DNA from 2 places in the Massilia sp. X63 genome. Region 2 is predicted to be linked to the other one. Evidence: riboswitches for the same ligand, from Rfam matches in the RefSeq annotation. Region 2 holds a riboswitch; the other holds the start of a gene.
The links. A riboswitch is a leader RNA that binds a small molecule or an ion and turns the genes downstream of it on or off. The one in region 2 is predicted to bind cobalamin.
Positions count from the first base shown of each region.

Region 1: it holds a riboswitch for cobalamin, as region 2 does, so the genes downstream of both, AB3347_RS25530 (TonB-dependent receptor) here and AB3347_RS17120 (TonB-dependent receptor) in region 2, are expected to answer to the same signal.

Region 1 covers NZ_JBFTEF010000029.1:546-6,367, forward strand. Annotated here, with positions in the region: gene cobT (nicotinate-nucleotide--dimethylbenzimidazole phosphoribosyltransferase) at 1-856, shown strand, start outside; gene AB3347_RS25520 (adenosylcobinamide-GDP ribazoletransferase) at 863-1,642, shown strand; gene AB3347_RS25525 (histidine phosphatase family protein) at 1,646-2,188, shown strand; cobalamin riboswitch at 2,209-2,443, shown strand; gene AB3347_RS25530 (TonB-dependent receptor) at 2,511-4,343, shown strand; gene AB3347_RS25535 (FecCD family ABC transporter permease) at 4,369-5,388, shown strand; gene AB3347_RS25540 (ABC transporter ATP-binding protein) at 5,391-5,822, shown strand, end outside.
Region 2 covers NZ_JBFTEF010000008.1:155,696-161,517, forward strand. Annotated here, with positions in the region: gene AB3347_RS17105 (hypothetical protein) at 1-306, opposite strand, end outside; gene AB3347_RS17110 (thiol:disulfide interchange protein DsbA/DsbL) at 303-965, opposite strand; gene AB3347_RS17115 (cobalamin-binding protein) at 1,120-2,007, opposite strand; gene AB3347_RS17120 (TonB-dependent receptor) at 2,007-3,986, opposite strand; cobalamin riboswitch at 4,069-4,314, opposite strand; gene AB3347_RS17125 (M1 family metallopeptidase) at 4,440-5,822, shown strand, end outside.

The DNA of each region.
Region 1 (5,822 bases), on a different contig from region 2:
CGCTGACCACGGCGTGGTGGCCGAAGGCGTGTCCGCCTACCCGCAAGAGGTGACCTGGCAAATGGTCGAGAACTTCCTTGCCGATGGCGCGGCCATCAATGTGTTCGCTCGCCAGAACGGCTGCGCGCTTCATGTCGTCGACGCCGGCGTGAACCACGACTTCGGCGTGCGCGCCGGCCTGCTCGACCGCAAGGTCGGCAGGGGAACCCGCAACTTTGCCCGTGAAGCCGCGATGTCGCGCCAGGAACTGGGCGCCGCGCTGGAGCACGGCATGGCCCTGGTACGCGGCCTGCCCGGCAACGTGCTGGGTTTTGGCGAAATGGGCATCGGTAACACGACCGCCGCCGCGGCCATCATGCACAAGTTGACGGGGCTGCCGCTGCCGCAATGCGTGGGCGCCGGCACGGGCCTGTCGAACGAAGGCATCCAGCGCAAGCAACAGGTCATCGCCGCGGCGGTCGACCGGCATGCCGGCGCCGACGATCCGCTCGAGGTGCTGGCCACCTTCGGCGGATTCGAAATCGCCATGATGGCGGGTGCGATGCTGAAGGCGGCCGAACTGCGCAAGCTGCTGCTGATCGACGGCTTCATCGTCTCATCCGCCTTGCTGGTCGCCGCCCGCCTGCAGCCGGCGATCCTCGACTATTGCGTGTTCGCGCACTGCTCCGATGAGAATGGCCACCGCCTGATGCTGGAAGCGCTCGGCGCCCAGCCGCTGCTGCACCTGGGCTTGCGGCTCGGCGAAGGCACCGGCAGCGCCCTGGCCCTGCCCCTGCTGCATGCGGCCGCCAACTTCCTGAACGAGATGGCGACCTTCGCATCGGCGCAGGTCAGCACCAACGCGCAGCAGGACTAAGGGCAGATGCAGCAGCTGCGCCTGTTCTTCATCGCGGTCCAGTTCTTCACTCGCTTGCCGATCCCGCGCTGGGTCGGCTTCGAGCACGAGTGGCTGCACCACGCTTCGCGTTACTTTCCGCTGGTCGGCCTGGTGGTGGGCGCCATCGCCGCCGCTGTATACGCTGCGGCCGCCACCGTCTTTCCCGCACCGGTCGCCGCCGTGCTCTCGACCGTGGCGACCATCTATGCCACCGGCGCATTCCATGAAGACGGCTTTGCCGACACCTGCGATGGCCTCGGCGGCGGCATGACGCGCGAACGGGTGCTGGAGATCATGAAGGATTCGCGCGTCGGCGCCTATGGCGCGATCGGCATCGTCTGCATGCTCGGGGTGAAGTGCACCGCGCTCGCGATGCTGCCGCCGGCCGGCGCCATCGGCGCCCTGCTGCTCGCCCACCCGCTGTCGCGGCTGGCGGCGACCTCGCTCATCTGGCGCATGGAATATGCGCGCGCCGAGGGCAAGGCCAAGCCGCTGGCCGAACGCATGACGACGCCGGAATTCGGCATCGCCTGCGCCAGCGTCGCAATCGCAGCCAGCGTCCTGCTCGCCCTTGGCGCCGTCGAGCTGCCCGCCGTGCTGGCAGCCTTCGGCGCCAGCGCCGTCGTCACCTGGTGGCTGGCCCGCAAGTTCGCCCGCCGCATCGGCGGCTACACCGGCGACTGCCTCGGCGCGGTCCAGCAGCTGGCGGAAGCCGTCATCTACCTCGCCGTACTGGCCACGCTCGGCCGCGGCGCCCTGGCCTGATCGATGCAACTGATCCTGGTGCGCCATCCGCAACCGGACGTCGCGCCGGGCATCTGCTACGGCAGGACGGACATGCCGACATCCATCGACGCGATAGCGGCAGTCGCCGCTAGCCTGCGCGCGGCGGGCCTGCCCGGCGCGCTACCCGTGTTTGCGAGCCCGCTCCTGCGCTGCGTCCAGCTTGCGCGCGCACTCGGCGCCCCCGTCACCCTCGACGCCCGCCTGGCCGAGATGGATTTCGGCGCTTGGGAGATGCGGCCATGGGAGGCCATCGCGCGCGCCGAGGTCGATGCCTGGGCGGCCGACCTGCTGCACTACCGTCCCGGCGGCGGAGAAAACGTGCTTGCGGTGGCGCAGCGCGTGGCCGCCTTCCGCGACGCGCTGCGCCGGGCGGGACACCCTGCCGCCCTGCTCATCTGCCATGCCGGGACCATGCGCGTGCTGTCGGCCCTGCATGCCGGCGGCAGCATCGAAGAGGCCGCGCTGCGCGCTGCATCCAGTCCCCACCGCATCGGCTACGGCGAAGTCCTTGTGCTAAAAGACTGACAACACCCAGCCGTCCTGTCCTATAATGACGGCGTTTTGGTGCTCGCGGTCGTGTTCACGACCGCAGTTAAACGGGAAACACGAAGCCCTTCAACAAGGCCAACGTGTGCTGCCCCCGCAACGGTAAGCAAGTGCCGCGCTCGATGAATGACAAGCGCGGCGAACCGTCCTCCATGACCACTGTGCATCACGCATGGGAAGGTCGGACGGCCACACTTGCCAGCCCGGATACCGGCCAAAAGGTGGAAGCGTGCCCACGGCGCGCTTCTGTTCAATCTGGCCTACGGGGACGTCGGCTGGTTGTCTTTGATGTGAACATTTCATGAACTTTCCTGTAACACGGCAAGCGGCCGCAGTGTCGTTCGCTTTCGCCTTCGTCGCACCTTCCTTCGCCCAGACCACCGACACGGTATTCGTCACCGCCAACCGCATGCCGCAACGCGCGGCCGACGTGATCGCCGATACCACCGTCATCCATGCCGAAGAAATCGCACGCTCGGGCGCCGGTTCGGTGGCCGACGTGCTGCAGCGCCAGCGCGGCATCGAGATCACCCGTAACGGCAGCGCCGGCGCCGCCACCAGCGTGTTCCTGCGCGGCGCCAACAGCAACGGCGTCGTGGTCCTGCTGGACGGCGTGCGCATCGGTTCGTCCACCAGCGGCGTCGCCGCCTGGAACGCGGTGCCGCTCGGCGCCATCGAGCGCATCGAGATCGTCTACGGGCCGCTCAGCACCCTGTACGGCGCCGACGCGATCGGCGGCGTGATCCAGATCTTCACCCGCAAGGGCGCAGGCGGTCCGGTCGTCAGCGGCTCGGCGGGCGCAGGCAGCAACGCGATCCGCCAGGTCGACGCGAGCGTGCACGGCGCGGCCGATGCCTTCCGCTACGCCTTCGGCGCCGGCCACGAAGAATCGGACGGCTTCTCGGCCACGCGCCCGGGGGCGTTCGGCTTCAATCCGGACGAAGACGGCTACCGCCGCCGCAACGCCAACGGCCAGCTGTCGTATTCGCCGGCCCCGGGCATCGACATCGGCGCACAGTTCCTGCACAGCGCGCTGCGCGCGCAGTACGACAACGGCAGCGGCGCCTACGACGTCCACAACGAGCAGGACCTGAACACGGCAGCCGTCTACGCGACCGGCCAGCTGACCTCGAACTGGCGCAGCACCCTGCAGTACGCGCGCTCCGACGACAAGCTGGGCAGCTTCACCAGCGCAGCAAGCTCCGGCGCCAGCCAGATCGATACCCGGCAGGACGAGCTGACCTGGCAGAACACCGTTGCGCTCGGTCCCGACACCCTGCAGCTCCTGGTGAGCCGCCGCGAAGAAGAGGTGACGTCGAGCGCCACCGCCGCCCTGTCGCGCAGCCGCAGCACCAACTCGTACGCGGCCGCCTATTCGGCGCGGCGCGGCGCCCACCTGTTCGACGCCAGCGCCCGCCACGATCGTTCCTCGGTCTACGGCAGCAGGAATACCGGCGCCGCCGGCTATGGCTACGACTTCGGCCAGGGCCTGCGCGCCACCGCCAGCATCGGTTCGAGCTTCCGCGCGCCGACCTTCAACGAGCTGTACTACCCCGGCTACGGCCTGCCGACCAATCGTCCGGAGAAGGGCCGCAACCTCGAAGCCGGCCTGCGCTACGACGCCGGGGGCGTACAGCTGGACGCCACGTATTTCCGCAACCGCCTGACCGACATGATCGTGTCGAGCACGCCGTGCCCGGGCCGCGCCGGCAGCTGCGCCTACAACGTCAACGAAGCGAAGCTGGAAGGCCTGACGGTGGCGGCGCAAACGCGCGTCGCCGCGGTCAACCTGCGCGCCAGCCTGGACTGGCAGGATCCGACCGACGAGACCACCGGCAAGCAGCTGGCGCGGCGCGCGAAAAAGCACGCCAGCCTGCATGCCGACAGCAGTTGGGGAAGGCTCGAGGCCGGCGCCGAACTGCAACTGTCGGGCGAACGCTTCGACGATGCCGCCAACCGGAACCGTCTGGGCGGCTATGGCTTGTTCAACCTGTACACTAGCTGGCAGATGGCGCCCGGCCTATCGCTGCTGGTCCGCCTGAATAACGTCGCGGACAAGCAGTACGAGCTGGCGCGTTATTACGGCACCAGCGGCCGCACCTGGTTCGCCGGCCTGCGCTACGGCATGCGCTGATCCGGACGCCACGAGAAGGAGACCCATGCCTCACCCCGCTCATGCACACCGCCGGCGCGCCATGCTGGTCATCGGCGCCCTGCTGCTGTGCGCCGTCGCCAGCCTGCTGTTCGCCGGCATGACGGGCTCGATCGCCGTGCCGCTGGCCGAGATGCCGGACGCCCTGCGCCAGCTGGCGCAGGGCGACAGCTCATTGGCCGCTTCGCTGCTCGAGCTGCGCGCCAGCCGCGCCCTGACGGCCTTCGTCACCGGCGGCGCGCTGGCCCTGGCGGGCGTGATGATGCAGGCGCTGCTGCGCAACCCGCTGGCCGATCCCTATGTGCTCGGGATCTCCGCCGGCGCGTCGGTCGGCGCCCTGCTTGCGCTACTCCTGATGGCCGCCGCCATCGTGGTCGACCTGGCCGCGCTGGGCGGCGCGGTGGCGGTGTCGATGCTGCTCTACCTGCTGGCCCGGCGCGACCTGCGCGGCGGACTGGCGCTCGAGGGCGGCACCTCGATGCTGCTGCTCACCGGCGTGATCCTGTCCTCGGCCTGCATGGCCCTGGTGACCCTGATGCTGTCGATCGCCCCCGAGGGGCGCTTGCGCAGCATGATCTTCTGGATGATCGGCGACCTTGCCGGCGCGCCGCTGCGCCTCGCGCCCTGGCTGGTGCTGGGCGCGGGCCTCCTGTATGCGCTGCGCAGCGCGCGCGCCATGAACATGGTCGCGCTGCACGCGGAAGCGGCCGTCACGCTCGGCATCCGCGTCGGCCGCCTGCGCAAGGGCCTGTTCCTCGTGTCGGGCGTATTGACGGCCAGCGCCGTGACCAGCGCCGGATCGGTCGGCTTCGTCGGCCTGATCGTCCCGCACGCCTGCCGCTTCGCCTTCGGTCCCGATCACCGGGTGTTGATCCCGGCGGCTGTGCTGGCAGGCGGCAGCTTCCTGGTGCTGTGCGATACGCTGGCGCGCACCGTCATCGCGCCGCAGCAGCTGCCGGTCGGCGCGATCACCGCGATCATCGGCGCGCCGGTGTTTCTCTACCAACTGCACCGCCTGCGGAGGTAAACATGATCCGTGCCGAACACCTCCTTCTCAAGGCCGGCAGCCGCACGCTGGTGCGCGAACTCGACTGGGCCGCCCGTCCCGGCGAGTGCTGGAGCATCATCGGCCGCAACGGCGCCGGCAAGAGTACGCTGTTGCGCACGCTCGCCGGCATGCGCTCCCCGGATGCCGGCGCGGTACTCATCGGTGGACGCCCGCTCGACGACTGGGCGCCGGAAGCGCTGGCGCGCGAGCGTGCCTTCCTTGCCCAGTCGCGCCACGACGCCTTCTCGTACAGCGTGATCGAAACCGTGCTGTCGGCGCGCCACCCCTACCACGCCGATCGTTATTGGGAAGGCAGCGACGATCACCAGGCCGCCATGCGCGCGCTCGACGCGATGGAAGTGCTGGAACTGGCCGAACGCGACGTGCGCACCCTGTCCGGCGGCGAGCGCCAG
Region 2 (5,822 bases):
GCCGGTGACGTGCGTGATGCCGTACCACAGGTGTTCCCACCAGTGGTCGCGCGAATGCACGGTCACGAGACAGCCCTTGTCGATGCCGCCCTTGAAGAGCGGATCGGGGCACTTGTTGGTCATCAGGGCGTAGCGCTGGTTCTCGGCATTGACGAGGGCGATCGCGAGCCAGATCGACAGGCCCGCGAAGAACACCGCCATCGACCACGCGATGTGGTTCACATTGCTGGTCTCAAACAAGTCGTCCTCGTTGGGCCGGGACCCGTCGTACATCTTGAGGACTTCGCGTTCGACGTCCTTGCTCATTTGCTGGCGGCTGCCTTCTTGACGAGTGCATCCATGACCTGGGTGGTCGCCTGCATGGTTTCGGCCAGACCCTGGATCTTGTTGCTTTCGCCAACCTGGCCCGGCGACACCACGTATTTACCATCGATGACGATGGTCGGGGTGCTGCTGACCTTGTAGTTGCTCGAGATCTGCTGCAGGCGGCGCAGCTTGGTGGTCACGCCGAACGAATTCCAGGTTTCCATGAACTTGGCCTTGTCCAGGCCGTTCTTGGCCGCCCATTCGATGATCTGGTCGTCCTTCATCAGGCGCTGGCGCTGCACGTGCACGGCCTGGAACACGCGCGGATGGTATTCCTCCAGCTTGCCCATCGCTTCCAGGGTCAGGAACAGGTGCGCTTCCGGATCGGCCGGCCCCTGGAACGGCAGGTGGATGCGGCGCATGACGATGTTGTCGCCCTGCTTCTTGACCCACTGGTTCAGGGTCGGCTCGAGCGCGTTGCATGCCGGGCAGTGGTAAGCGAAGAATTCGATGACCTCGACCTTCTTGCCCGTTGCCTGCACCGGCTGCGGCGCACTCAGGGTCTGGTAGTCGACACCGTTCTTCGGGTCGGCAGGCGACGCGAACGCGGTACTGGCGACCATGGTGGCGGCGATGAGGGCAAAACGCAGAGAACGCATAGCTTTCCTTCCACAATTGATTGAGCAAACGCCGGGAGATTACCACTTTTTCGACCCTTCATTCTGAGGAAGGGCTGAATTTTGCATTTGCTTACCGAATTAACGCCGGGTGTTACGTTCCTGGCGACGAATCGAACCCCATCTTTTCACGAAGTCACTTCGGCCGCCGCTGCCGCACCGCCTCGAATGCCTCGCACAAGCGGGCGGCGCCGTCAATCGCGCGCGGCCCCGGCCGGGTCAGCAACTCGCCGTCCACGGTCAGGAGGTTCCCCCGCTTCACCGCCGTCATGCTCTTGTACGGCTCCCACAGGCGCAGGCCAGGATTGGCCGGATCGTAGCGCTTGCCCGCCATGATGGCTTCCGGATCGGCCGCCAGCACCGCCTCGATGCCGACTTCGGGCGCCACCACCTTGAGGCCGCCGAACACGTTGCGTCCGCCGCAGACGCGGATCGCATCGCTGGCGATCTGCGCGTCGTTGAGCGTGTACAGGGGCTGGTCCCAGATCTGGTAGAACACCGTGACCGGCGCCCGCCTGGCGTAGCGCGCCTCCAGCGCGGCCAGCCTGGCGCGCAGCGCTGCGGCCGTTTTCGCGGCCGCCGGCTCGGTGTCCAGCAAGCGGCCGAGGCGCTCGACGTTGTCGGCCACCTGGGCCAGGCGGCGCGGCTCGCTGTGGAAGACCGGCACGCCCAGCGACTCGATCTGGGCGATCTGGCGCGCCGTGTTCCCGGTGTGCCAGACCACGATCAGGTCGGGCTTCAGCGCCAGCACCCGCTCCATGTCGATCACGCTGTTGCTGCCGACCAGCGGGAGCGTCTTCGCCGCCTCCGGGTAGTCGCTGTAGTTCATCACCCCGACCACCTGCCTGCCGCCGCCGGCCGCGAACAGCAGCTCGGTCGCGTGCGGCGCCATCGAGATGACGCGCCGGGCCGGCTGCTGCACCGTGACGCGGCGGCCGGCATCGTCGACCACGCTTACCGCGGCCCGGGCGCCGAACGCGGCGCAGGCGAGCAGCAGCGCTGCCAGCAATCGGGGCGCGCGCATCAGAAGTCGTAGCGCAAGGACAGCTTCAGCTGGCGGCCGTCGCTCGGGTAGATGCCCGCGCGGCAGCCGAAGGCGTTGCTGTAGTACTGGCGGTCGGCCAGGTTGAGCGCGGTGACGGCCGCTTCCCAGCCGCCAACGCGATAGGCGTAGCGCGCGTCAAGGGTGGTGTAGGACGGAATCCGCGCGCCGCAGCCGTTGCTGAAGTCGCTGCCGTAGCGCTGGCTGTCCACCCGCTGGGCGCCGATGTCGGCGCTGTGGCCGCTCGCGGGCGTCCAGGCGGCACGCAGCGTGACCACGTTCTTCGGCACCAGCACCATCTCGCGGCCGGCGTTCGGGCCGCCGGTGAATTCGGCGTCCACGCGCTGCCACTTGGCGGTGAGGCGCAGCGCCTCGGTCAGCGCATGCTGTCCTTCCAGCTCGAAACCCTGGCGGCGGGTCGGATCGAGGTTGGTATTGGCGCCCCAGCCGATGGTCGGGTCATAGAAGATTTCGTCGGTCAGGCGGTGGCGGAACAGGCGCGCCGTCAGCTGGCGGGCGGCCGACCCGGCGGTCACGCCCAGCTCGAGGTCGCGCGAGATCTGCGGCGCCAGCACTTCCGGCCCGCCCCGCAGGCTGTTCTCGTCCACGTTGGCGATCCGGTAGCTGCGTCCGAGCCTGGCGAACACGGTCAGTTGCGGCAGCGGGTCGACGCTGCCTTCGAGCGACCAGGCATTGATCGACTGCCTGCGGTGCTCGTTCACGACCGGCGGGTAGGCCAGCGGGTCCGAATAGTCCTTGGTGAAGCGTTCGTGGCGGCCGCCGATGGCCAGGCGCGCATTCTGCAGCCCATACTGCGGCGCATTCCACAGGACTTCGTTGCGCAGGTAGACGGCTTTCGAATCCTGCTTGGCGTCGCCGAGCGAGAAGTCGGATGTCGTCTGGCGGTCCCAGCGCACCAGGTCGATGCCGGCGACCAGCTCGTTGCGCTTGTCGCCGATCGTCGCGGTGTGGCGCAGGCGCGGCGAGAACTGGGTCTGGCTGGCGTCATACGCCACCCGGGTGACGCCGCCGGTGTAGAAATAGTTGGCGCTGACCTCGCGCTCGCGCTGCGACAGCTCGGCCGCCAGCTCGAGGCCGCCGATGCGGTGCTCGACGAAGGCGGTGACGCGGTCGGTTTCGAGGCTGCCGAAATCGTCGGGGGTCGAAGCCTGGCGCGGATCGGCGTGGAACTGCGCCTCGGTCAGCGAACCCGGGAAGCGCGCATCCTGCTCCGAACGCTCGAAGCGCAGGCCGGCCTTGCCGGCGCCGTAGTTGTACTGGACGCCGCCGCTGGCGGTCTTCTGTTTGAACGCGCTGTTGGCGCGGTAGTTGTCGGTGCCGCGGTCGGCCACGGCCAGGTCGAAGGACAGCGGGCCGGCGCCATGGCTGAGCGAGGCGCGCAGGTCGTGGGCGTCGAAGCGGCCGGCTTCGGCGAACAGCGAACCGTGGGTGCCGCCCTGGACGCCGCGGCGCGTGATGATGTTGATCACGCCGCCGGTCGCGCCTTCGCCCCACAAGACGCTGCTGCCGCCGCGCTGGATCTCGATGCGCTCGACGGTGTCCACCGGGATGCTCGACAGGATGGCGTTGGTCAGTTCGTTCTCGTTCAGGCGCACGCCGTCGACCAGCACCACCATGTTCTGGGGGCCGTTCGCGCCGAAGCCGCGCAGGTCGAGCGCGAAGTCGGGCGACGCGTCCAGGCTCTGGCGGCCGTAGACGCCGCCGACCTTGCGGATCGCGGCATTGACGTCGGTGGCGCCGGCGCGGCGGATGTCCTCGGCGGTGATGACGGTGGCGCCGATCGGCGCGGCAGCGGTTTGCGCAGGGAAGCGTGCCCCGGTGATGACGATCGAGGGAAGGGTTTCCTGGGCCGGGGCGTGGGCGGCAAGGACGGACAAGGCGCAGGCCAGCGCGAGCGGCTTGAAGGCCGGCGCGCTGCGTGGAACGACAGCAGATTTCATGTTGGATGTTCTCGGTAATGGCACCGGCCTGCGTCCCCGCACACCGGAGTTCAACGGAAGCCGCCGCGCGCAATGCTCGCGCCGCCGCTTCCACCTGTCTGGCCGGTATCCGGGCTTGCAAGACCGACTGCTCCACCTTCCTATGCCGCCTGGGCACAGTGGTAATCGGAGCAGCCTGCCGACCGCGCCCGACAGGGCGCGGCGACGCTTGTTGACCGTTGCGGGGGCAGCACACCTCGGCGCCGGCGCGCAGCGCCTTTGCCTCGTGTTTCCCGTTTAACTGCGCATGCGGAGGGCATGCGCGGGCACCAGAACGCCGGGATTATAACCTGACAAGCTTTTCCGCATTTCGTTGCCTTTATTTGTGCTTCTATCCTAAACGCTTGGAAATTGTTCAAGCTTCTGGCTATAGTCGCCCTCATACAAAAATGATATTCATCAAGGGAGTCTTGCATGCAGATACGAGGAAGCCGACCAGGCTACCGCGCGCTTCTGGTCGCCGCAGTACTGGCGTCCGGCGCCACCCTGGCCTGGTTCGCCCGGGCCGACGCGGCGCCGCCCGCCGCCACGCCTTCGCTCGACGGCATCGCGCTGGCGGCGCCGGACGCCGCCGCCGTCGGCGTGCCCAGCAGCCCCGAGGCCTGGGGCGGCATCCGCAACGGCGACCAGCCGACCTTGTCCGACCGGGTGGTGAGCTACCGCATCGCCGCCAGCCTCGACCCGGTCAAGCACCTGGTCAGCGGCCGCCAGCAGCTCAGCTGGCGCAACCGCAGCGCGGTCCCGGTGCGCAGCATCTACGTGCACCTGTACATGAATGCCTTCGAGGGCGAAGGCAGCAGCTTCTTCACCGAGCAGCGCCGGCGCGGCGAACGCTTCCGCAGCGGCGCCGGCATGGACGACGGCGAATGGGGCCACATCGCCCTGCGCAGCGTGAGCCAGGGCGGCGCCGCCGTACCGTGGCGCTTCGTGCAGCCGGACGGGGGCCCGGCCACCGACCACACGGTGGCGCGCCTCGACCTGCCCGAGGCGGTGGCGCCGGGCGCCTCCACCACGCTCGACATGGCCTTCACCACCCAGTTGCCGCGCGTGATCGCGCGCACCGGCTACTACGGCAGCTTCCACCTGGTCGCGCAATGGTTCCCGAAGATCGCGGTGCTGGAACTGCCGGGCGAACGCGGCGCCACCGCGCCGCGCTGGAACGCGCATGAATTCCACATGGAGTCGGAGTTCTACGCCGATTTCGGCAGCTACGACGTGAGCCTGACCGTCCCGAAGGGCTATACGGTGGGCGCCACCGGCGAGCTGCAGGGCGCACCCAGCGAAAAGGACGGCATGCTGACGCACCGCTACGTGCAGCACGACGTGCACGATTTCGCCTGGACCGCGGACAAGCGCAGCGGCCGTCCGCTGGTGGAGACCTGGACCGGCCCGGGCAGCCCGACCGTTACCGTGCAGGTGCTGTATCCGGCCGAGTACGAGGCCAGCGCCAAGCCGGCCATGAAGGCGGCCAAGGATTCGCTGGCGTATTTCTCGCGCATGCTCGGCCCCTACCCCTACCGCACGCTCACCGTGGTGATTCCGCCCTACAACGCGCAGGAGGCCGGCGGCATGGAGTACCCGACCTTCATCACCGCTTCCGGCTACGCCCGGGTGCCGTCCGGATCGCTGGCCGAGTACGAGCTCGACGCCGTGACCATCCACGAGTTCGGCCATGGCTACTTCTACGGCATCCTGGCCAGCAACGAGTTCGAGGAACCGATGCTCGACGAAGGCCTGAACGCCTACTGGGAAAACCGCATGATGCGCGAGCGCCGCCAGCAGGTGTATCCGGCGCCG